3 regions of the Microbacterium sp. KNMS genome follow, and region 2 is predicted to be linked to each of the others. Evidence: riboswitches for the same ligand, from Rfam matches in the RefSeq annotation. Region 2 holds a riboswitch; each other region holds the start of a gene.
What was found. A riboswitch is a leader RNA that binds a small molecule or an ion and turns the genes downstream of it on or off. The one in region 2 is predicted to bind thiamine pyrophosphate.

Region 1: another riboswitch for thiamine pyrophosphate. It lies ahead of ACWXWW_RS13795 (ECF transporter S component); the one in region 2 lies ahead of thiC (phosphomethylpyrimidine synthase ThiC).
Region 3: another riboswitch for thiamine pyrophosphate. It lies ahead of thiM (hydroxyethylthiazole kinase); the one in region 2 lies ahead of thiC (phosphomethylpyrimidine synthase ThiC).

Annotation. Positions count from the first base shown of each region.
Region 1 is NZ_JBSQBP010000023.1:4,753-11,671, reverse strand. It holds gene ACWXWW_RS13805 (energy-coupling factor transporter transmembrane component T family protein) at 1-96, opposite strand, end outside; gene ACWXWW_RS13800 (ABC transporter ATP-binding protein) at 93-1,577, opposite strand; gene ACWXWW_RS13795 (ECF transporter S component) at 1,579-2,199, opposite strand; TPP riboswitch at 2,191-2,301, opposite strand; gene ACWXWW_RS13790 (D-alanyl-D-alanine carboxypeptidase family protein) at 2,367-3,758, shown strand; gene ACWXWW_RS13785 (bifunctional proline dehydrogenase/L-glutamate gamma-semialdehyde dehydrogenase) at 4,013-6,919, opposite strand, start outside.
Region 2 is NZ_JBSQBP010000013.1:36,055-42,973, forward strand. It holds gene ACWXWW_RS09675 (DUF2520 domain-containing protein) at 1-669, shown strand, start outside; gene panC (pantoate--beta-alanine ligase) at 666-1,517, shown strand; gene panD (aspartate 1-decarboxylase) at 1,517-1,906, shown strand; gene panB (3-methyl-2-oxobutanoate hydroxymethyltransferase) at 1,903-2,772, shown strand; TPP riboswitch at 2,812-2,919, shown strand; gene thiC (phosphomethylpyrimidine synthase ThiC) at 2,918-4,648, shown strand; gene ACWXWW_RS09700 (FAD-dependent oxidoreductase) at 4,635-5,810, shown strand; gene thiS (sulfur carrier protein ThiS) at 5,807-6,046, shown strand; gene ACWXWW_RS09710 (thiazole synthase) at 6,048-6,812, shown strand; gene ACWXWW_RS09715 (ThiF family adenylyltransferase) at 6,809-6,919, shown strand, end outside.
Region 3 is NZ_JBSQBP010000009.1:33,526-40,444, forward strand. It holds gene ACWXWW_RS07350 (cysteine desulfurase family protein) at 1-4, opposite strand, end outside; gene nadC (carboxylating nicotinate-nucleotide diphosphorylase) at 8-859, opposite strand; gene nadB (L-aspartate oxidase) at 853-2,370, opposite strand; gene nadA (quinolinate synthase NadA) at 2,367-3,698, opposite strand; gene ACWXWW_RS07370 (NUDIX hydrolase) at 3,781-4,482, opposite strand; TPP riboswitch at 4,538-4,633, shown strand; gene thiM (hydroxyethylthiazole kinase) at 4,625-5,458, shown strand; gene thiE (thiamine phosphate synthase) at 5,455-6,126, shown strand; gene thiD (bifunctional hydroxymethylpyrimidine kinase/phosphomethylpyrimidine kinase) at 6,123-6,919, shown strand, end outside.

The DNA.
Region 1 (6,919 bases), on a different contig from region 2:
GATGAGCGGGAACGCGATGAGGAGCGCGGCGCCGAGCTTCGCGACCGGGTTCACGTGCGCGAGCGGGCCCCGAGGGATGGGCGGCGCTGGGATCATCCGAGCACCCCCGCTCCGTCGAGGCGGTGGACGCGCGCCTCGAGGGCCGTGAGGACGTCGGCGTCGTGCGTCACGGCGACGACCGCCGACGGAGCGGCGTCTGCTCCGTCGCGCAGCCGGGCGATGATGTCGACGAGCTCGGCCCACGTCGTCGCGTCCTGGCCGAACGTCGGCTCGTCGAGGACGCAGACGCGCGGCCGGGTCGCGAGCATGGCCGCGACCGTGAGGCGGCGCTTCTCGCCGCCCGAGAGGGTATGGGGGTTGGCGTCCGCGAGGTGCGCGAGGCGCAGCGCGGCGAGGAGCTCCTCCCCGCGCGCCGAGATCTCCGCGTCGGGCACTCGGAGCGCGCGCATGCCCACCTCGAGCTCGGCGCGCACCGTGTTCGCGAGGAGCTGGTGATCGGGCGACTGCAGCACGGTGCCGATCCGGGTGAGGAGCTCGCGCGAGCGCCATCGGATGGGCGCGGGGCCCGCCCCTGCCGCGAGTTCGGGTGCCGCCGCCACTCGGCCATCGACCGGCGGCAGGAGCCCTGCGACCGTGCGCGCGAGGGTCGACTTCCCCGCGCCGTTGCGGCCGGTGATGCCGAGCACCTCGCCGGGGCGCACCTCCAGGTCGACGGGGCCGGCCACGGCCGTGTCGCGCAGGCGCCCCACCTGCAGCGCTTCCGCAGCGAGGAGAGGAGCGCCCGGCGCGTGGCGCGGCGAGCCGGGGCGACGCGGCGGGATGCCCGGCACCCACACGCCGCCCGACGCGAGCTCGGCGCCACGTCGGGCGAGGACGACCTCGGGCGTCCCGTCCGCGACGACGCCCTGCTGCCCGTCGCCGAGGACGATCACGCGATCGACGACGGGAAGCCACACGTCGACCCGGTGCTCGACGACGACGAGCGTGGCGCCCGTGTGCGCGACGACGCGCGACACCGCGTCGCGCACCTCGACGACACCCTCGGGATCGAGGTTCGCGGTCGGCTCGTCGAGCAGCAGGAGCCCGGGGCGCATGGCGAGCGCACCGGCGAGGGCGAGGCGCTGCTTCTGCCCGCCCGACAGGGCGGACGTCGAGCGGTCGAGCGGCACGTCGAGGCCGACGATCGCGAGCGCCTCCTGCACGCGCGACCAGATCTCGTCGTGCGGGACGCCGAGGTTCTCGCACCCGAACGCGACGTCGTCCCCGACGCGCGCGAGCACGGCCTGTGCGTCGGGGTCCTGCTGCACGAGCCCGGTCCGTCCGCGTGCGGCCTCCGGCGGCGCGCCGTCGACGAGGAGACGGCCCGCCTGCTCTCCCTCGTCCTCCCCGCCGAGCACGCCGGCGAGCGCCTGCAGCACGGTCGACTTGCCCGATCCGCTCGCTCCGAGAAGCAGCACGCGCTCCCCGGGCCGGATCGACAGCGTGACGTCCTGGGCCGCCCATGCCAGGCGCGTGCCGTACCGCCATCCCCACCCCTCGGCGAGGATGCCGCAGGGGCGGGTCTCCGCCGCCGTCACGTCAGACGCGTCGCGCGACGTCGCGCCCCGCGGCGAAGCGGCTGAGCGCTCCGGTCGCCGCGAGTGCGCGCACGATCGCCCAGCCGCCGAGGCCGGCGATGACGGCGCCCGACAGCGTCGTCGACGCGATGTAGATGGCCGTGAAGGCCGCGTCAGCCCCCGCGTACCAGTTGACGATGTCGTTGATGCCGCAGGCGAGGCCCGCCGCAGCGCCCGCGAGCGCCGCGACGACGGGACCGAAGGCGCGGTACAGGAAGATCGCGAGGACGATCTCGGCGCCGAGGCCCTGCACGAGGCCCGAGACGATCGTGAGCGGACCCCACTGGTTGCCGACGAGCGCCGAGATCACGGCGGCGAGCAGCTCGGTGTAGAGCGCGGCGCCCGGCTTGCGGACGACGAGTCCGCCGATCACGCCCGCGATGAGCCACGGGCCGGCGACGAGGCCGCCGAGCCCGGGCAGGAGCGGGCTGAGCAGCGTGCTCGGCAGCTCGTAGGCGATGTTCCAGACGAGGAACACGACCGCGCACGCGACGCCGATCACGCTCGCGACGACGATGTCGACGACCCGCCACGTGAAGCGGCGTCCGGTCGCGGTCTGTCCTGCGGAAACGGACGTGGACATTCGTTCTCCTTCCTTCGCCGGCATGACCCGGATCAGGTTCGACGGTCGACGCGCGGCTCGCGTCCTCTCAGTCCGGCTCGGCGGACTCCCGTGTGATGTGGGCTGATTCTACTCGCATCCCACGAGCCGCTTCCCGTCTTCGCAGGAGCAGCGGGTACCGTATGCGGGTGGCAATCGACGACATCCCTGCGGCGGAGACCGCGCCGTCGCAGGACGCCGCTGCGGCGCTCACGGCGCTCGGCTGGGTCGACCCCGACGCCGTCGCCGCCTCGCGCACGGCGGGCGCGCTCCCCACGAGCCGCCTCGTGCCCGTCGAGCCATCGCTCCTTCCGCCGCGCACGCGCCGCCGGTTCTGGCTCGGGCCGACGGTCACCCTCGGGGTGCTCGCCCTCGGCTACGTCGCATCCTGCGCGGTGTGGCCGCTCGCGAACGTCGCCCCCACCATCTCGGATCTCACCGTCGAGACGCCGATCGGCGAGGAGTTCCCCGTCACCTGGCCGGAGGACGGCATCGCCGCGCTCGCGGCGGAGGGCGGCCCCGGCGGCCCGATCGCCTCGAGCGACGAGGCGCTGCCGATGGCGAGCATCACGAAGATCATCACCGCGCTCATGATCATCGAGCGCGAGGGCCTCGAGCTGGGTCAGGATGGGCCGTCCTACGCCTTCACGCAGGCCGACAGCGACGAGTACTGGGCCTATCTCACGGCCGATGAGTCGTCGCTCGATGTCCCCGTGGGCGGCACGCTCACGCTGCACGAGATGCTGCAGGGCGTCATGCTCGGCTCGGCGAACAACTACGTCGACCGACTCGTCCTCGAGCTGTGGGGCACGCAGGAGGCCTGGCTCGCCGACGCGCAGGCCTGGCTCGCGCAGCACGAGCTCACGGGCATCACGGTCGCCGACCCGAGCGGCATCGACCCGGCGAACACCGCCGACGCGCGCTCGCTCATCCGCCTCGCCGAGATCGCGCTCGAGGATCCGGTCCTCGCGAGCATCATGGCCGAGGACTCCGTCGTGCTCCCGGGAGCGGGGCTCGTCGAGAACTCGAACCCGCTCATCGGGGACGAGGGCGTGGTCGGCCTGAAGACCGGCTCGCTGTGGTCGACGGGCACGCAGTACTGGAACCTCCTGTCCGCGAAGGAGGTCACGATCGGCCAGACGAGCGTGACGCTCTACGCCGCGGTCGTCGGCCAGCCCGACGACGACAGCCGCGCGATCGTGAGCCGCGAGCTCCTCGCGCAGCTCGAGGAGGGCATGCAGCTGACGACCGCGGTCGCCGCCGAGGTGCCCGTCGCGCACGTCAGGACCGAGTGGGGCGCGCAGAGCACGATCGTGACCGCCGACGAGGCCCAGGTGATCTCGTGGCAGGGCGTCGCGCCATCCACCGATCCGTCGTACGAGGTCGAGCTCGGAGCCGAAGCCGGCGACGAGGTCGGCACGCTGGCCGTGCAGGGCGGGATGGACGACACGAGCGTCGCGCTCACCCTCACCGACGACGTGCCCCCGCCCTCCTTCTGGTGGAGGCTCACGCACCCGCTGTCGCTGTTCGGCCTCGACTGACCCGACCGACCAAGCATGTCTCGCTCGGCGCGGCCAGACGACCGAGCATGTCTCGCTCGGCGCGGGAGGCCGGCCGAGCATGTCTCACTCAGCGCGGGATTCGGCCTCCCTATCCCGCCGGGAGTGAGACATGCAGATCGGGCGGCATCCAGAGCGGGCGACCTGCGGGGCGGGCGACATGCAGATCGGGCGAGGCGCGGACGGACGGGGTGACAGAGGCGGACCGCCCCGGGAGGGAGCGGCCCGCCCTCTGATCAGGCGTCGGCGAGACCGGGAACGACGTACCGCCGCTCGTTGCCGAACCGGTGCGCGGTGATCGACACCGCCTGCTCGTGCAGGAACGGCAGCATCTCCACGCGGCCGGCCGACGTCACAGGACCGTCGTACACGGCGACGTTGGGCGCGCCGTCCGTCGCCGCCACGACGTCGGCGAGCGCACCGCCGAGGAGGCGGATGCGCCCGCCCGTCTGGGCGAGGCGCGCCGCGCGGGCCGCCCACGCCTCCGCATCCTCGAACGTCACCTCGACGCCCGCGTCCGTCAGCCACGTCGCGACCCGCTCGGGAAGAGCAGTCGGCGTGCTCACGACGAGCTCGGCGCCGACACGCAGCCCCGCTGCCGCCACGCGCACGAGCTCCGCCGGCGGGCGTCCGTCGAAGCGGATCGTCACGGGAACCGGCGCGTACCGGAGCACGTTCTGCTCGAGCCGGAGGCCCTGCACATCCCGTGCGACGCCGAACTCCTCCGCGAACGCGACGACGTCGGTTGCGAGCGCCTTCTCGAGCCACTCCGCGCCATCCGCGGCGCCGAGCGCCTCGACCGCGCGCCGCGCCGCGCCATCCGCCCTGCTCGCCGTCACGACGGGCGCATCCGTCCAGGTGCCGAGCCCGAAGAGGTAGCTCGGGCCGCCGGCCTTCGTCCCGGCGCCGACCGCCGACTTCTTCCAGCCGCCGAACGGCTGGCGCTCGACGATCGCGCCGGTCGTGCCGCGGTTCACGTAGGCGTTGCCGACGTCGATGCGCGAGAGCCACCGGGCGATCTCGTCCTCGTCGAGGGCGTGCAACCCCGACGTGAGGCCGTAGTCGACGGCGCGCACGAGGTCGATCGCCTCGTCGAGGGTCTCGGCGGTCATGATGCCCAGCACCGGGCCGAAGTACTCCGTGAGGTGGAACTCGCTGCCGGGCTGCACGCCGTCGCGGATGCCTGGCGTCCACAGGGCGCCGGCGTCGTCGAGCTGCTTCGGCTCGCGCACCCACGTCTGACCGGGCTCGAGCTCGGTGAGGGCGCGGCGGAGCTTGCCCTCAGCGGGGCCGATGAGAGGGCCGATCCGGGCGGCGGCCTGCCACGGCATGCCCACCTCGTAGCCCTCGACCGCGTCCACGAGCTGGCGGCGGAACCGCTCGCTGCGGGCGACCGATCCCACGAGGATGACGAGCGACGCCGCCGAGCACTTCTGGCCGGCGTGGCCGAACGCCGAGTACGCGACGTCCTTCGCGGCGAGGTCGAGGTCCGCCGACGGGGTGACGATGATCGCGTTCTTACCGCTCGTCTCGGCGAGGAGCGGGAGGTCGCGCCGGAACGACCGGAAGAGCTCGGCGGTCTCGTACGCGCCGGTGAGGATGACGCGCTCGACGCGCTCGTGCGACACGAGCCGGCGCCCCAGCTCGTTCTCCTCGACCCGCGCGAGACGCAGCACGTCACGCGGGACGCCCGCCTCCCACAGCGCCTCGGCGAGCACGGCGCCGCAGCGTCGCGCCTGCGACGCCGGCTTGAGGATCACCGGCGACCCTGCGGCGAGCGCGGCGAGGGTCGAGCCTGCGGGGATGGCCACGGGGAAGTTCCAGGGCGGCGTCACGACGGTGAGCCGGACGGGCTCGAACACGGCCCCGTCGACCTCGGCGAGCCGCAGGGCGCTCTCGGCGTAGTAGTGCGCGAAGTCGACCGCCTCGGAGACCTCGGGGTCACCCTGCTCGATGACCTTGCCGCACTCGGACCCCATGACCTCGAGCAGCTCGGCGCGCCGGGCCTCGAGGATGTCGCCCGCGCGATGCAGGATCGCCGCGCGCTCCTCGGGGGCGAGCGCGCGCCATCCCTCGCCCGCCGCGACCGCGCCGTCGACGACGGCGTCGACCTCCTCGAGCGCGCGGAGCGTGTGCGCGGCGAGCGTCTCCTCGCCCAGGGTCGACGCCGCCATGCGGGCGCGGATCTCCGCGGCCCAGGCCCGGTTGCCGGCGATGCTCGGGTCGCTGTCGGGCGCGTTGCGGAAGCCGTCGCGCGGACCCTCGGGCTGCGGCTCACGGCGATCCTGCACCCGGTTGGACGGGGGCACGTCGCTCGGCATGAGGTCGATCGACGCGAGGAAGCGGTCGCGCTCGCGCGCGAACAGGGCGGGATCGGCGTCGAGGTCGAACACGGCCGACATGAAGTTCTCCGGGCTCGCGCCCTCCTCGAGGCGGCGGATGAGGTACGCGATCGCGACGTCGAACTCGTCGGGGTGCACGACCGGCGTGTAGAGGAGGAGCGACCCGACCTCGCGGCGCACGACCGCGGCCTGAGCCGTGGCCATCCCGAGGAGCATCTCGAACTCGAGGCCCGGGCCGTCGGCGATGCCGCGGCGCTTCGCGAGCAGCCACGCGAGCGCGATGTCGAAGAGGTTGTGGCCCGCGACGCCGATGCGCACCGATCGCACGCGCTCGGGGTGCAGCGCGTAGTCGAGCACGGCCTTGTACGACGCGTCGCTGTGCTGCTTGCTCGGCCAGGTCGCGAGCGGCCAGCCGTGGGTCTCCGCGTCGACCTGCTCCATGGGGAGGTTCGCGCCCTTCACGACGCGGACCTTGATCGGGGCGCCGCCTCGCGCGACGCGACCACTCGCCCATTCCTGAAGGCGCATCATCGCGCCGAGCGCGTCGGGGAGGTATGCCTGGAGGACGATGCCGGCCTCGACGTCGTGGAACTCCGGGCGCTCGAGAAGGCGCATGAACACCGCGAGCGTGAGGTCGAGGTCCTTGAACTCCTCCATGTCGAGGTTGATGAACGTGCTGTTCGCGCGAGCGGCCGTGTAGAGCGGCGCAAGTGCGGCGACGGCGTGGTCGACGGCCTCGTCGAACGCCCACGGGCTGTGCGGCGCGACGGTCGAGGACACCTTGATCGACACGTAGTCGAC
Region 2 (6,919 bases):
CTCCGGGCGGCCGGCGTCGTCGTGCACGGCCCGGTCGGGCGCGGCGAGGAGATCCCCGACGCGCCGGTCGTGCTGCTGTGCGTTCCGGACGGCGAGATCGCTGCCGCGGCGCACGCCGCGGCGGCGGCGGGGCGGATGATCGGCCACACCTCCGGCGCGGTGCCGATCCACGATGTCGACTTCGGCCTCCACCCCCTGCAGACGTTCACCGGCGATGACGACCCGGCCGTGTTCCGCGGTGTCGCGTGCGCGGTCGCGGGGCGCTCGGACGAGGCGCTCGAGACCGCGACGGGCATCGCGCTCCTGCTCGGCGCACGCGCGTTCCCTCTCGATGAGGCCCACCGGGCGGCCTACCACGCAGCCGCGTCGGTCGCGGCGAACTTCCTTGTGACCATCGCCGATGCCGCGGAGCGGATCGCCGAGACCGCGGGCATCCCGGCCAAGGAGGCGCGCCTGCTCCTCGCGCCGCTCGTGCGGCGCACCGTCGAGAACTGGGCGTCGGGAGGGCCCGCGACAGCCCTGACGGGCCCGATCGCCCGCGGGGACGAGGAGACGGTCGAGCGCCAGCGCGCGGCGATCTCGGCCGGCCGGCCCGAGCTCGTCCCGCTCTTCGACGAGCTGTGCGAGGCGACCCGCGCGCTCGCACGCAGGAAGGAGCACGCGACATGAGGATCGTGCGCACCGTGTCCGACATGCGCGCCGCCGTGCGCGCCGCGCGAGCCGAGGTCGCCTCGATCGGCCTCGTGCCCACGATGGGGGCCTTCCACGAAGGACACCTCTCGCTCATGCGCCGTGCGCGGGAGGCGTCCGACGTCGTCGTCGTGTCGCTCTTCGTCAACCCGACGCAGTTCGGGGCGAACGAGGACCTCGGCTCCTATCCGCGCGACGAGGCCCGGGATGCCGCGCTCGCCGAGGAGGCGGGAGCCGACATCCTCTTCGCGCCGTCCGTCTCCGAGATGTATCCCGACGGCTTCGCCACGACCATCCATGTCTCCGGCATCACCGAGGTGCTGTGCGGCGCGCACCGCGGCCCGCACCACTTCGACGGCGTCGCCACCGTCGTCGCCAAGCTGCTCTCGATCGTCACCCCTGACGTCGCCTTCTTCGGACAGAAGGACGCGCAGCAGGTGCTCGTCGTGCGCCGGCTCGTCCGCGACCTCGACCTGCCCGTGCGGATCGAGGCGTGCCCGATCGTCCGCGAGCCGGACGGCCTCGCGATGAGCTCGCGCAACGTCTACCTCGATGCCGCAGCGCGGGCGCAGGCGACCGCGCTGAACCGGGCGCTGACCGCGGCGGAGGATCTCGCGGCGCGGGGCGAGCGGGATGGCGCGGTGCTGCTCGCGGCCGCGCGATCCGTCCTCGCGGAGGCCGGCATCGAGCCCGAGTACCTCGAGTTGCGCGACGCCGAGCACCTCCGCCCTCTCGTCCGCGTCGATCGGGACGCGCTGCTCGCGGTCGCGGCCAGGGTCGGCGCCGCACGCCTCATCGACAACCGCATCCTCAAGGGAGAATCCTGATGCGCCGCATCATGCTCAAGTCGAAGATCCATCGCGCCACCATCACGGGAAGCGACCTCAACTACGTCGGCTCGATCACGATCGACCCCGATCTCCTCGAGGCGGCGGACATCCTCGAGCACGAGCAGGTGCACGTGCTCGACGTCGACAACGGCGCGCGCTTCGAGACGTACACGATCGCGGGGGAGCGGGGCTCGGGGGTCATGCAGGTCAACGGCGCTGCCGCCCGGCTCGTGCACGCGGGCGACACGATCATCGTCGTCTCCTACGCCGAGTACGACGAGAAGGACCTCGAGACGTACGAGCCCGTCGTCGTGCACGTCGACCGGGGCAACGGCATCATCCAGGTCGATGACGCGGTCGACCGTCTCCTGACGGCGCGCGCATGAGCACGCGGCCGGCGGCCCGCCCGCGCGTCGCGCCGGCCGACCTCGCCGCGCGCAAGGCCGCGGGCGAGCGCATCGCCATGGTGACCGCGTACGACCATCCCAGCGCGCAGGTCGCCGAGGCGGCAGGCGTCGACGTCGTGCTCGTGGGCGACTCGGCCGCGATGACGGTGCTCGGATACGACAGCACCGTGCCCGTCACCGTCGACGAGATGATCATGCTCACGGCCGCGGTCCACAGGGGTCTGCAGAGCCCTCTGCTTGTCGCGGACCTGCCGTTCGGCTCGTACGAGGCCTCCGACGAGATCGCCGTCGCGACCGCGCAGCGCTTCGTGAAGGAAACGGGGTGCGATGCGGTCAAGATCGAGCGCGGCGGCACGTCGGTCGATCGCGCGCGCGCCATCGTCCGCGCGGGCATTCCCGTCATGGGGCACGTCGGCCTCACGCCGCAGACGGCGACCGCCCTCGGCGGATACCGCGCGCAGGGGCGGACCGCCGACGACGCACTCGCGGTGTGCGAGAGCGCACTCGCGCTGCAGGAGGCCGGGTGCTTCGCGATCGTCTTCGAGGCGATCCCGAGCGACGTCACAGACGCCCTGATGCCCCGGATGAACGTCCCCGTGATCGGCATCGGAGCGGGCCCCGCCACCGACGGCCAGGTGCTCGTATTCCATGACCTTCTCGGCATATACGGGGGTCGTGCGGCGCGTTTCGTCAAGCGGTACGCCGAGCTGCGGGGGGACATGATCGCCGGCGTCGAGCGCTATGTCGCGGAAGTCCGCGCGGGACAGTACCCAGCGACCGAGCACGGCTACTCCATGCCCGAAAAGGAATCTACCCGTCTGAGGGAGCTGCTCGACGCGCTCTGACCCGCCGACTTGCGCGGCCGCGGCTCCCTGCTACTCTGATCCGGTCCACACGGGAGTCCCAGCAGGGGCTGAGAACGAGCTGACGCTGCTCGCGACCGTCGAACCTGTTCGGGTCATGCCGGCGTAGGAAGTAGGAGCAGCTCTTTTGCGCACCCTGGAAGCGACGCATTCGCTCGCATATCTGCACGACGACGAGCACGGGATCCGGGTGCCGGTCACCCGCATCGCGCTCACGGACTCGCCGAACGGCGAGCGGAACGAGCCGTTCACGGCCTATCGGACGTCGGGCCCGGGCAGCGACCCGGTGCGGGGACTGCCGCCGCTGCGGGCCGACTGGATCGCCGCACGCGGCGACGTCGAGGAGTACGACGGGCGCCCGCGCGACCTTCACGACGACGGCCGAGCGGCCGCGCGGCGCGGCGCCGCCTCCGCGGAGTGGCGGGGAGAGTCCGCCCGCCCGCGCCGCGCACGTCCCGGCCGGCGCGTGACGCAGATGCACTACGCGCGGCAGGGCGTCATCACGCCCGAGATGCGCTTCGTCGCGCTGCGCGAGGGGTGCGACGTCGAGCTCGTCCGCTCGGAGCTCGCGGCGGGGCGCGCGATCATCCCGAGCAACATCAACCACCCCGAGAGCGAGCCCATGATCATCGGGCGGGCGTTCCTCGTCAAGATCAACGCGAACATCGGGAACTCGGCCGTCACGAGCTCGATCGCCGAGGAGGTCGAGAAGCTCCAGTGGGCGACGACGTGGGGCGCCGACACGGTCATGGACCTCTCCACGGGCGACGACATCCACACGACCCGCGAGTGGATCATCCGCAACGCGCCCGTGCCGATCGGGACGGTCCCGATCTACCAGGCGCTCGAGAAGGTCGACGGGCAGGCGCATCGCCTCACCTGGGAGATCTTCCGCGACACCGTGATCGAGCAGTGCGAGCAGGGCGTCGACTACATGACGATCCACGCGGGCGTGCTGCTGCGCTACGTGCCGCTCACGGCAGAGCGGGTGACGGGCATCGTCTCGCGCGGCGGCTCGATCATGGCGGGCTGGTGCCTCGCCCACCATCGCGAGAACTTCCTCTACACGCACTTCGACGAGCTGTGCGAGATCTTCGCGCAGTACGACGTCGCGTTCTCGCTCGGCGACGGCCTGCGCCCCGGCTCGACGGCCGACGCCAACGACGCGGCGCAGTTCGCCGAGCTCGACACGCTCGCCGAGCTCACGCACCGGGCGTGGGAGCACGACGTGCAGGTCATGGTGGAGGGGCCCGGGCACGTGCCGCTGCACCTGGTCCGGGAGAACGTCGAGCGCCAGCAGGAGCTCTGCTCGGGGGCGCCCTTCTACACGCTCGGCCCCCTCGTCACCGACGTCGCCCCGGGGTACGACCACATCACCTCGGCGATCGGCGCGACCGAGATCGCACGGTGGGGCACCGCGATGCTCTGCTACGTCACGCCCAAGGAGCACCTGGGGCTGCCTAACCGCGACGACGTGAAGACGGGCGTCATCACGTACAAGATCGCGGCGCATGCAGCCGACCTCGCGAAGGGCCATCCGGGGGCGCGGGATCGGGATGACGCGCTGTCGAAGGCGCGCTTCGAGTTCCGCTGGCGCGATCAGTTCGCCCTCTCGCTCGACCCCGACACGGCGGAGGCCTTCCACGACGAGACGCTCCCGGCCGAGCCGGCCAAGACGGCGCACTTCTGCTCGATGTGCGGCCCGAAGTTCTGCTCGATGCGGATCTCCCAGGACATCCGCGACCGCTTCGGCGGCGCCGAGGAGCAGGAGGCGATCGCGGCCATGCGCCGGAAGTCCGAGGAGTTCGTCGCCGCCGGCGCGTCCGTCTACCTCGACGAGCCCCGTGTCCGGAGCTGACAGCAGGGTCGACGTCGCCGTCATCGGCGCAGGGGTCGTCGGCACGGCGATCGCCGTCGCGTGTGCGCGCGCGGGGCGCTCGGTGCGACTCATCGACCCCCGCCCGGGAGACGGCGCAACGTATGCCGCGGCCGGAATGCTGAGCCCCGCGGGCGAGCTCCAGCACACCGAGCGCGCTGCCGTGGCGCTCCACCGCGCCGCGGCGGCCGCATACCCCGACTTCGTCGCATCGCTGCCCGGCGGCGCTGCGGCGTGCGGGTACGAGGCCGCCCCGACGCTTCTCGTCGGGGTCGACGACGCCGACCGCCGTCGGATCGTCGAGCTCGTGGACGCGGCGCCCGCGGTGCAGGCGGAGCGACGGAGCGTCCGAGAAGCGCGGGCCGCCGAGCCTCTGCTCGCGCCCGGACTCTCGTGCGCGTACGCGGCGGACGGCGACCATCGCGTCGATCCGCGTGCCCTCGTCCGCGCGCTTCGGGGCGCGCTCGCGCCATCCGCTCTCCGTCCGCTCGCGGCGAGGCGCCTGCTGCGCGGGCGGGGCGGTGCTGTGCACGGTGTCGAGCTCTCCGACGGGACGGCGATCGCCGCGGCCGAGGTGGTCGTCGCGAACGCGCTCGGCGCGGCGGACCTGGGCGCGACGCCGCCCGGCGTGCTGCGCCCGGTGCACGGAGACATCCTCCGCCTCCACGCGGCGGGCCTCCCGCGCCTCGCGCACACGGTCCGCTCCCTTGTCCGCGGCCGTGCCGTCTACCTCGTGCCGCGTGTCGACGGCGGACTCGTCGTGGGCGCGACCGAGCGCGAGGACGCCGACGACGCGGTCTCCGCGGGGGGCGTGTCGGCGCTGCTCCGCGATGCGGCCGAGGTGATGCCGCTCGTCGACGAGTACCGCTTCGTCGAGGCGACCGCCCGCGCCCGCCCGGCGACCCCCGATCATCTGCCCCTCGTCGGGCGGACCGCCCCGGGCCTCGTCGTCGCGACGGGAACGCATCGCAACGGCGTGCTGCTCGCCCCGCTCATCGCAGACCTCTGCCGCCGCATCGTCGACGACGTCGCCCCGCCGCGCGGCGTCGAGGCCGACCTGCTCGACCCTGGGCGGTTCGCCCCCACCCGCCTCCAACCCGGGCGCGACGCCGCGCCCCGTGACCGTGAAGGAGTCCTCGCATGATCGAGATCGATGTCAACGGAAGTGCTCTGCGGCTGCCCGAGGGGGCGGCCGTGTCGACGGTCGTCTCGGCGCTCACGGGCCGCGCGGTGACGCCCGAGGGCACGGCCGAGGACGGCGCGCCCCTCGGCGTCGCGGTCGCGGTCGACGCGGTCCTCGTGCCGCGCGCCCGCTGGGGGTCGCATCGGCTCGGCCCGGGCGCGCGGGTCGAGGTGCTCACCGCGGCGCAGGGCGGCTGACGTGGAGCCGCTCGTCATCGACGGCGTCGCCCTGTCGTCGCGGCTCATCGTCGGCACGGGCGGTGCGCCGAGCCTCGAGGTGCTCGACGAGGCTCTGCGGGCGTCGGGCACCGAGCTCACGACGGTCGCCGTGCGGCGATACGGAAGCGGAGCGGGCGGCCTCTACGCCCTGCTGCGCGAGCGCGGCATCCGCCTCCTCCCCAACACCGCGGGCTGCCGCACGGCGCACGACGCGGTGCTCACGGCCGAGCTCGCGCGCGAGGCGTTCGGCACGAGCTGGATCAAGCTCGAGGTCGTCGCCGACGACACGACGCTCCTGCCCGACCCGGTCGAGCTGCTCGACGCCGCGGAGCGGCTCGTCGCGGAGGGCTTCACGGTCTTCGCGTACACGAACGACGACCCCGTCACGGCGCTGCGGCTCGAGCAGCTCGGGGTCGCGGCGGTCATGCCCCTCGGCGCGCCGATCGGGACGGGCCTCGGCATCCTCAACCCCCACAACATCGAGCTCATCGTGTCGCGCGCATCGGTTCCCGTCGTGCTCGACGCGGGCCTCGGCACGGCGTCGGAGGCGGCGCTCGCGATGGAGCTCGGCTGCGACGCGGTGCTCCTGGCGACCGCGGTGACCCGCGCGCACGACCCCGTGCGGATGGCCGCCGCGTTCCGCCATGCGGTCGAGGCGGGCCATCTCGCCGCGCATGCGGGGCGCATCCCCCGCCGGCGGCATGCCCGCGCATCGTCGGAGACCGAGGGGATGGCGGTCCTGTGACGGCGCTCGTGGCACCCGGTCCGGCGCTCTCCGACGATGAGCGGGAGCGGTACGGCCGGCAGCTCATCTTGCCCGGCATGGGCGATGCCGCGCAGCGCCGCCTCCGT
Region 3 (6,919 bases), on a different contig from region 2:
GCACGGCTCAGCTCACGCGCATGTCGAGACCGAGGTCGAGCGCGCGGGCGGAGTGCGTCAGCGCGCCGACCGAGATGACGTCGACGCCCGTCTCGGCGATGCCCCGCACCGTCCCGAGGTCGACGCCGCCCGACGCCTCGACGATCGCTCGCCCGCCGACGATCCCGACGCCGCGACGGAGGTCGTCGAGAGAGAAGTTGTCGAGCATGATCGTGTCGACTCCGGCCGCGAGCACGGGCTCGATCTGGTCGATGCGATCGACCTCGACCTCGACATGCGCCGTGTGCGGCAGACGCGCGATGCCCGCGCGGAGGGCGGTCGTCAGGTCGGCGCCGCCGGCCTGGAGCACGGCGAGATGGTTGTCCTTCGCCATGACCGCGTCTGACAGCGAGTGCCGGTGGTTGTGCCCGCCGCCGCAGCGGACGGCGTGCCGCTCGAACGCGCGGAGCCCCGGCGTCGTCTTCCGGGTGTCGACGATCCGCGCGCGGGTGCCCGCCACCTCGGCGACGAACCGCGCCGTGAGCGTCGCGACGCCCGACATCCGCTGGGTGAAGTTCAGCCCGATGCGCTCTGCGGTGAGCACCGCGCGGGCCGGCCCGGCGACGGTCGCGAGCACGTCGCCCGCGGCGAAGGGCGCGCCGTCCGCCACGCGGAGGTCGACGTCGGTCGCGCGATCCGTGAGGGCGAACGCCGCCCGGAAGACCTCGCCTCCGCTGAACACGCCGTCCTCGCGCGCGACGAGGGATGCCCGCGCGTGAGCGGATGCGGGAAGGAACGCCTCGCTCGTGAGGTCTCCCCACGGCGCGTCCTCCTCGAGGGCGGCGCGCACGGCGCGCTCGATCGTCGACGCCGTCAGCATGCGGCACCCGCCGAGACGAGTTCGCGCGCGTGTGCGGACGCGTCGTCGGTGCGGAAATGCGACCCCACCGAGCCCGGCCGGGCGAGAGCGGCGCTCGCCGCGGCGAGGCCCACGCGCACGAGCCCCGCGTCCTCATGCGCGGCGACCGTCTGCGGACGGGGGAGGGCGTCCTGCCACGTGGCGAGCACCGCCACGGCGTGCGCGAGGCCCGCGCCGTCGCGGAGGAGCCCCACGTGATCCCACATGAGCCGCTGCAGGGCGGCGCGCGAGAAGGGCGGGACGGCGGCGAGCTCCGACGGCAACTCGGGGCCGGGCGCGGAGGGGAGCGCGGGCGCCGCATCGACGTCGCCCGCGAGGATGGCCGCGGCCGCGCGCGCGGCGAAGACCGCGCCCTCGAGAAGGGAGTTGGAAGCGAGGCGGTTGGCGCCGTGCACGCCCGTGCGCGCGCACTCGCCGACGGCGAGGAGGCCGGCCAGGCTCGTGCGCCCGTCGAGGTCGGTCGCGATCCCGCCCATGAGGTAGTGGGCGGCCGGCGCGACGGGGATCGCGTGCGCGGCCCAGTCGAGCCCGCGCGCTGCCAGCGCCCTCGCGATCGTCGGGAAGCGCGCCTCGAGTCGCCGACGGCCGATGCGCGTCGCGTCCAGGAGGACGGGGCGCCCGCCCTGCTCCGCCATCCGCCGGGCGATCGATCGCGCGACGACATCGCGCGGCGCGAGCTCGCCGTCGGGGTGGTCGTCGAGCACGAAGCGCCGCCCGTCGAGGTCGATGAGGTCGGCGCCCTCGCCGCGCACCGCCTCGGAGACGAGGAACGGCGTGCCCTCGGCGAGCACGGTGGGGTGGAACTGCGCGAACTCGAGATCGACGACCGCGGCCCCCGCCCGCAGGGCGGCCGCGATGCCGTCGCCGGTCACGACGTCGGGGTTGGTGGTGCGCGCCCACAGCCGCCCCGCTCCGCCGGTCGCGAGCACGACGGCATCCGCCCGGAGCACCTCCCGGCGCCCGTCGGCGAGCAGCTCGACTCCCGCGACGCGTCCGTCCTCCACGAGGAGGTCGGCGAGGAGCGTCCGCTCGCGAAGGCGGACGCCCGCCTCGAGCGCGGCCGCGATGAGCGCGATCTCGATCGCGAGGCCCGTCGCGTCTCCGCCCGCGTGGAGGATGCGCGGATGCGCGTGCGCGGCCTCGAGTCCTCGCGCCAGGGCGCCCGAGGCGTCGCGGTCGAACGCGACGCCGAGGTCCATGAGCTCGCGCACGCGCGCCGGCCCCTCCGACACGAGCACGTCGACCGCGGCGGGGTCGCACAGTCCGGCGCCCGCGGCGAGCGTGTCGGCCGCGTGGCTCTCGACGCTGTCATCGGGGAAGAGCGCGGCCGCGATGCCGCCCTGCGCGTGCCGCGTGCTGCCGTCGGCCATCCCCGCCTTCGTGACCAGCTGCACATCCGCCCCGCCGCGCGCGAGGTGCAGCGCCGTCGCGAGGCCCGCGACGCCGCTTCCGACGACGATGACCCCGGTCATGCGCGCGCGCCTCCCGTCGGCAGGGGCTTGGCCGCGAGCATCCGCTCGAGCGCGACGCGCGCCGGGTCCGCCACCGCGTCGTCGACGCCGATCCGGTTGACCACGCGCCCCGCGACGAGCTCCTCGAGCACCCACGCGAGGTAGCCGGGGTGGATGCGGTACATCGTCGAGCAGGGGCACACGACGGGGTCGAGGCAGAAGATCGTGTGCTGCGGGTGCTCGGCGGCGAGCCGGCGCACGAGGTTGATCTCGGTGCCGATCGCGAACGTGGTCGGCTCGGTCGCCGCCTCGATCGCCTTGCGGATGTAGTCGGTCGATCCCGCCTCGTCGGCGGCGTCGACGACGTGCATGGGGCACTCCGGATGCACGATGACGCGCACGCCCGGATGCTCGGCGCGCGCGGTCTCGATCTGGTCGACCGTGAAGCGGCGGTGCACGGAGCAGAAGCCGTGCCAGAGGATGACCTCGGCGTCGCGCAGCGTCTCCTCGGACGACCCGCCGTACGGCGCGCGAGGGTTCCACAGCGGCATGCGCTCGAGCGGCACGCCCATCGCCTTGGCCGTGTTGCGCCCGAGGTGCTGGTCGGGGAAGAAGAGCACGCGGCGCCCTCGGGCGAACGCCCACTCGAGCACGGTGCGCGCGTTGGACGACGTGCACACGATGCCGCCGTTGCGGCCGACGAAGCCCTTGATCGCCGCGGAGGAGTTCATGTAGGTCACCGGGACGACCGGCACGCGGCCGTCCTCGTCCGGCACGTCGAGCGGGCCGTACACGTCCGCGAGCTGCTCCCAGCACTCCTCGACCTGGTCGATGTCGGCCATGTCGGCCATCGAGCAGCCCGCGGCGAGGTTCGGCAGGATGACGGACTGCTCCGGGCGGGACAGCATGTCGGCGGTCTCGGCCATGAAGTGGACGCCGCAGAAGACGATCGCCTCGGCCTCGGGGTGCGCCTTCGCCGCGCCCGCGAGCTGGAACGAGTCGCCCACGTAGTCGGCGTGCTGCACGACCTCGTCGCGCTGGTAGAAGTGGCCGAGGACCACGACGCGGTCGCCGAGCGCCGCCTTCGCCGCCCGGATGCGATCATGCAGCTCGGCTTCCGGGGCCTCGCGGTAGGCGCGGGGGAGCTCGCCCTGCCGCGGGGCGTCGGTCGGGATCACGTCGCCCATCGAGGCGCCGGGGCCGTAACCGGCGACGGCGTCGAAGCTCCAGGGCCCCGCGGCGAGGTCGGTCGAGCACGTCGAGCCCGCGGCGCCGCCCGAGACGATCGCCTGGATCTCGTGGTCGACGCTCGCGTCGCGGGCGGTGAGGGTGATGCTGGTCGCGGCCATGGGGACCCCTGTTCGTGTCGATTCGACTCTAAGTCGTCGACACCACTTTAAGTCAGGTTGACCACAAAGGCGAGCGGGCTCCTCAGGCCGGTCCGAGCGGTCCGCGATCGGCGAGCTCGACCTCCGAGTTGTAGCGGTACAGCCGCGCCGGGCGATGCTTGCCGGTGCGGAACGACTCGGTCGGGAGGAGCGCCTCGGAGCCCTCGAGGAGGCGGCGGAAGTTCGACGGGTCGAGGCGACGCCCGAGCACGGCCTCGTAGACCTCCCGCAGCTCGGTCAGCGTGAACTCGTCGGGCAGGAGGCCGTGCGCGATCCGGCTGTAGCCGACCTTGTTGCGCAGCCGCCACACGGCGTAGTCGACGATCCGGTTGTGGTCGAAGGCGAGCGCCGGCAGATCGTCCACGTCGAACCACTCGACGTTCTCCGGCGCGTCCTCCGCGGCGCGCTGCGCATCCACGAGGTCCGAGCGCAGGAGCGCCCAGTAGACGACCGACACGACGCGCGTGGGGGAGCGGTCGACGTCGCCGAAGGCGTAGAGCTGCTCGAGGTAGCTCGGGCTGAGCGCGGTCGTCTCGGCGAGCGTGCGGGCGGCGGCGTCGTCGAGCCCCTCCCGCTCGTCGAGCCATCCGCCCGGGAGGGCCCACGCGCCCTCGAACGGCTCCCGCGTGCGGCGCACGAGCGGGATCATGAGCGCGTCGGCCCCGGGCCGCGAGCGCAGCGAGAAGATCACGGTCGAGACGGCGACGCGGATGCCGGCGCTCTCGGTCGCGGAAGGGGAGGTCACCCTTCGAGCGTAGGCGACCCGGCGCGCGGGCCATCGCGGACCCGCTATGCTCGCTCGCAGTGACACGGGGTGTCCCCATCCGGGACTGAGATCACACCCGTATGCACCTGATCTCGTTAGGACGAGCGGAGGGATGTCGCTGATGAGTGACGCGCACCTGTCGGTATCCGATGGCCCCGGGGCCGTGCTGTCGAGACTGCGCGAGACCGCGCCGCTCGTTCAGTGCATCACCAACGCCGTGGTCGTGAACGTCACGGCCAACGCGCTGCTCGCGGTGGGCGCGGCGCCCGTGATGGCCGACATCCCCGAGGAGGCCGGGGAGTGCGCGGCGTTCGCGTCGGCGCTCCTGGTCAACCTCGGGACGCCGACCGCCGAGCAGCGCGCGGCGATGACCGCCGCGGTCGCCGCGGCACGCGCGTCCGGCACGCCGTGGGTCCTCGACCCCGTGGGCGTGGGCGCCCTCGGCCTGCGCACCGGCGTCGCGCGCGACCTGCTCGCGCACCGGCCCACCGTGATCCGCGGCAACGCCTCGGAGGTGCTCGCGCTCGCGGGCGCCGGCTCGGGCGGGCGCGGGGTCGATGCGGCCGACGAGGTCGATGCGGCGCTCGACGCCGCCCGCGCGCTCGCCGAGCGCACCGGCGCGGTCGTCGCGGTGTCGGGCGCGGTCGACGCGGTCACCGACGGCGCGCGCACGGAGCGCATCGCGGGCGGGAGCGCGCTCCTCACCCGCATGACGGGAGGCGGCTGCTCGCTCGGAGCGGTCGTGGCCGCCTGCGTCGCGGCAGCGGATGGCCCGGATGCCGCGTTCGCGGGCACGATCGCGGCGCACGCCGTCTACGCGGCCGCCTCCGAGCGCGCGGCGGCCGTCGCGACGGGCCCCGGCTCGTTCGCGGTGGCGTTCCTCGACGCGCTCGCGGGGGTCGATTCGGTCGACGTGTCCGCGCCCGAGCGCTTCGCGACGGAGGTGCCGGCATGACCGCGCGACCTCTCGACCTCTCCCTCTACCTCGTCGCGGACGCCGCGACGATCACCGGCCGCTCGCTCGTCGACGTCGTCGCCCAGGCGGTCGACGGAGGGGCATCGACCGTGCAGATCCGCGGCAAGGACCTGTCCGCCGCCGATCTCCTCGCCCTCGTCGAGGCCGCTGCCGGGCATACGCGCGGCCGTGCGACGCTGCTCGTGAACGACCGCGTCGACGTGTACCTGGCCGCGAAGGCCGCGGGAGCGTCCGTCGACGGCGTCCACATCGGGCAGACCGACCTGCCGGCCGACCGCGTGCGCGGCCTCGTGGGCGACGACGCGATCATCGGCCTGAGCGCGAGCCTGCCGCGCCAGCTCGAGGCGCTGCGGCGCCTCCCCGCCGGCACGGTCGACTACCTGGGCGTGGGCGCGGTGCGCGCCACCCCGACGAAGAAGGACCATCCGACCCCGATCGGATGGAGCGGATTCGCGGCCTTCGCCGAGCTCGCGCACGAGTTCCCGTGCGTCGCGATCGGCGGCGTCGGCCCGGGCGACGCACGCGACGCGCGGCGCGCGGGCGCCGCCGGGATCGCGGTCGTCCGCGCCATCTGCTCGGCGGAGTTCCCCGCCGCGGCGGCGGCCGCGCTGCGGTTCGAGTGGGCGGACGCCGAGGTCGTCGCATGACCGCCGTGCCGAACATCCTCGCGATCGCCGGCTCCGACCCGTCGGGAGGGGCGGGCATCCAGGCCGACCTCAAGTCGATCGCCGCGTGCGGCGGCTACGGCATGGCCGCGATCACGGCGCTCACCGCCCAGAGCACGCAGGGCGTCTCGGGCGTGCACGTGCCGCCCGCGTCGTTCCTGCGCGAGCAGCTCGACGCGCTCGCGGCCGACATCCGCATCGACGCCGTCAAGATCGGCATGCTCGGCACGGCGGAGATCGTCGCTGTCGTGGCGGACTGGCTGCGCGGCCTCGACACGCGCCCGCCGGTGGTCCTGGATCCCGTCATGATCGCCACGAGCGGGGATCGCCTCATCGACGCCGAGGCCGAGCGCGCGCTGCACGATCTCCTGTCGCTCGCCGACGTCGTGACGCCGAACCTCCCGGAGCTGGCCGTGCTCACCGGTGTCGCGGCCATCGGATCGTGGACGGACGCGCTCGCGCAGGCGGCCGCGCTCGCGCGTCGCCACGGCGTGCTCGTGCTCGCGAAGGGCGGGCACCTCGACGGCCCGGCGTGCCCGGACGCGCTGGTGGGGCCGGATGGCCTCATCGCCGAATTCTCGGACGCGCGGATCGAGACGACCGCCACGCACGGCACGGGGTGCTCCCTGTCCGCGGCGCTCGCCACGCTCCGCGCGCGCGAGGGCGACTGGACCTGGGCGGCCCGCCTCGCCCGCGGATGGCTGCGCGACGCGATCGCGTCGGGCTCCGAGCTCGAGGTGGGCCGCCCGGGAGGGCACGGCCCGCTCCACCATCT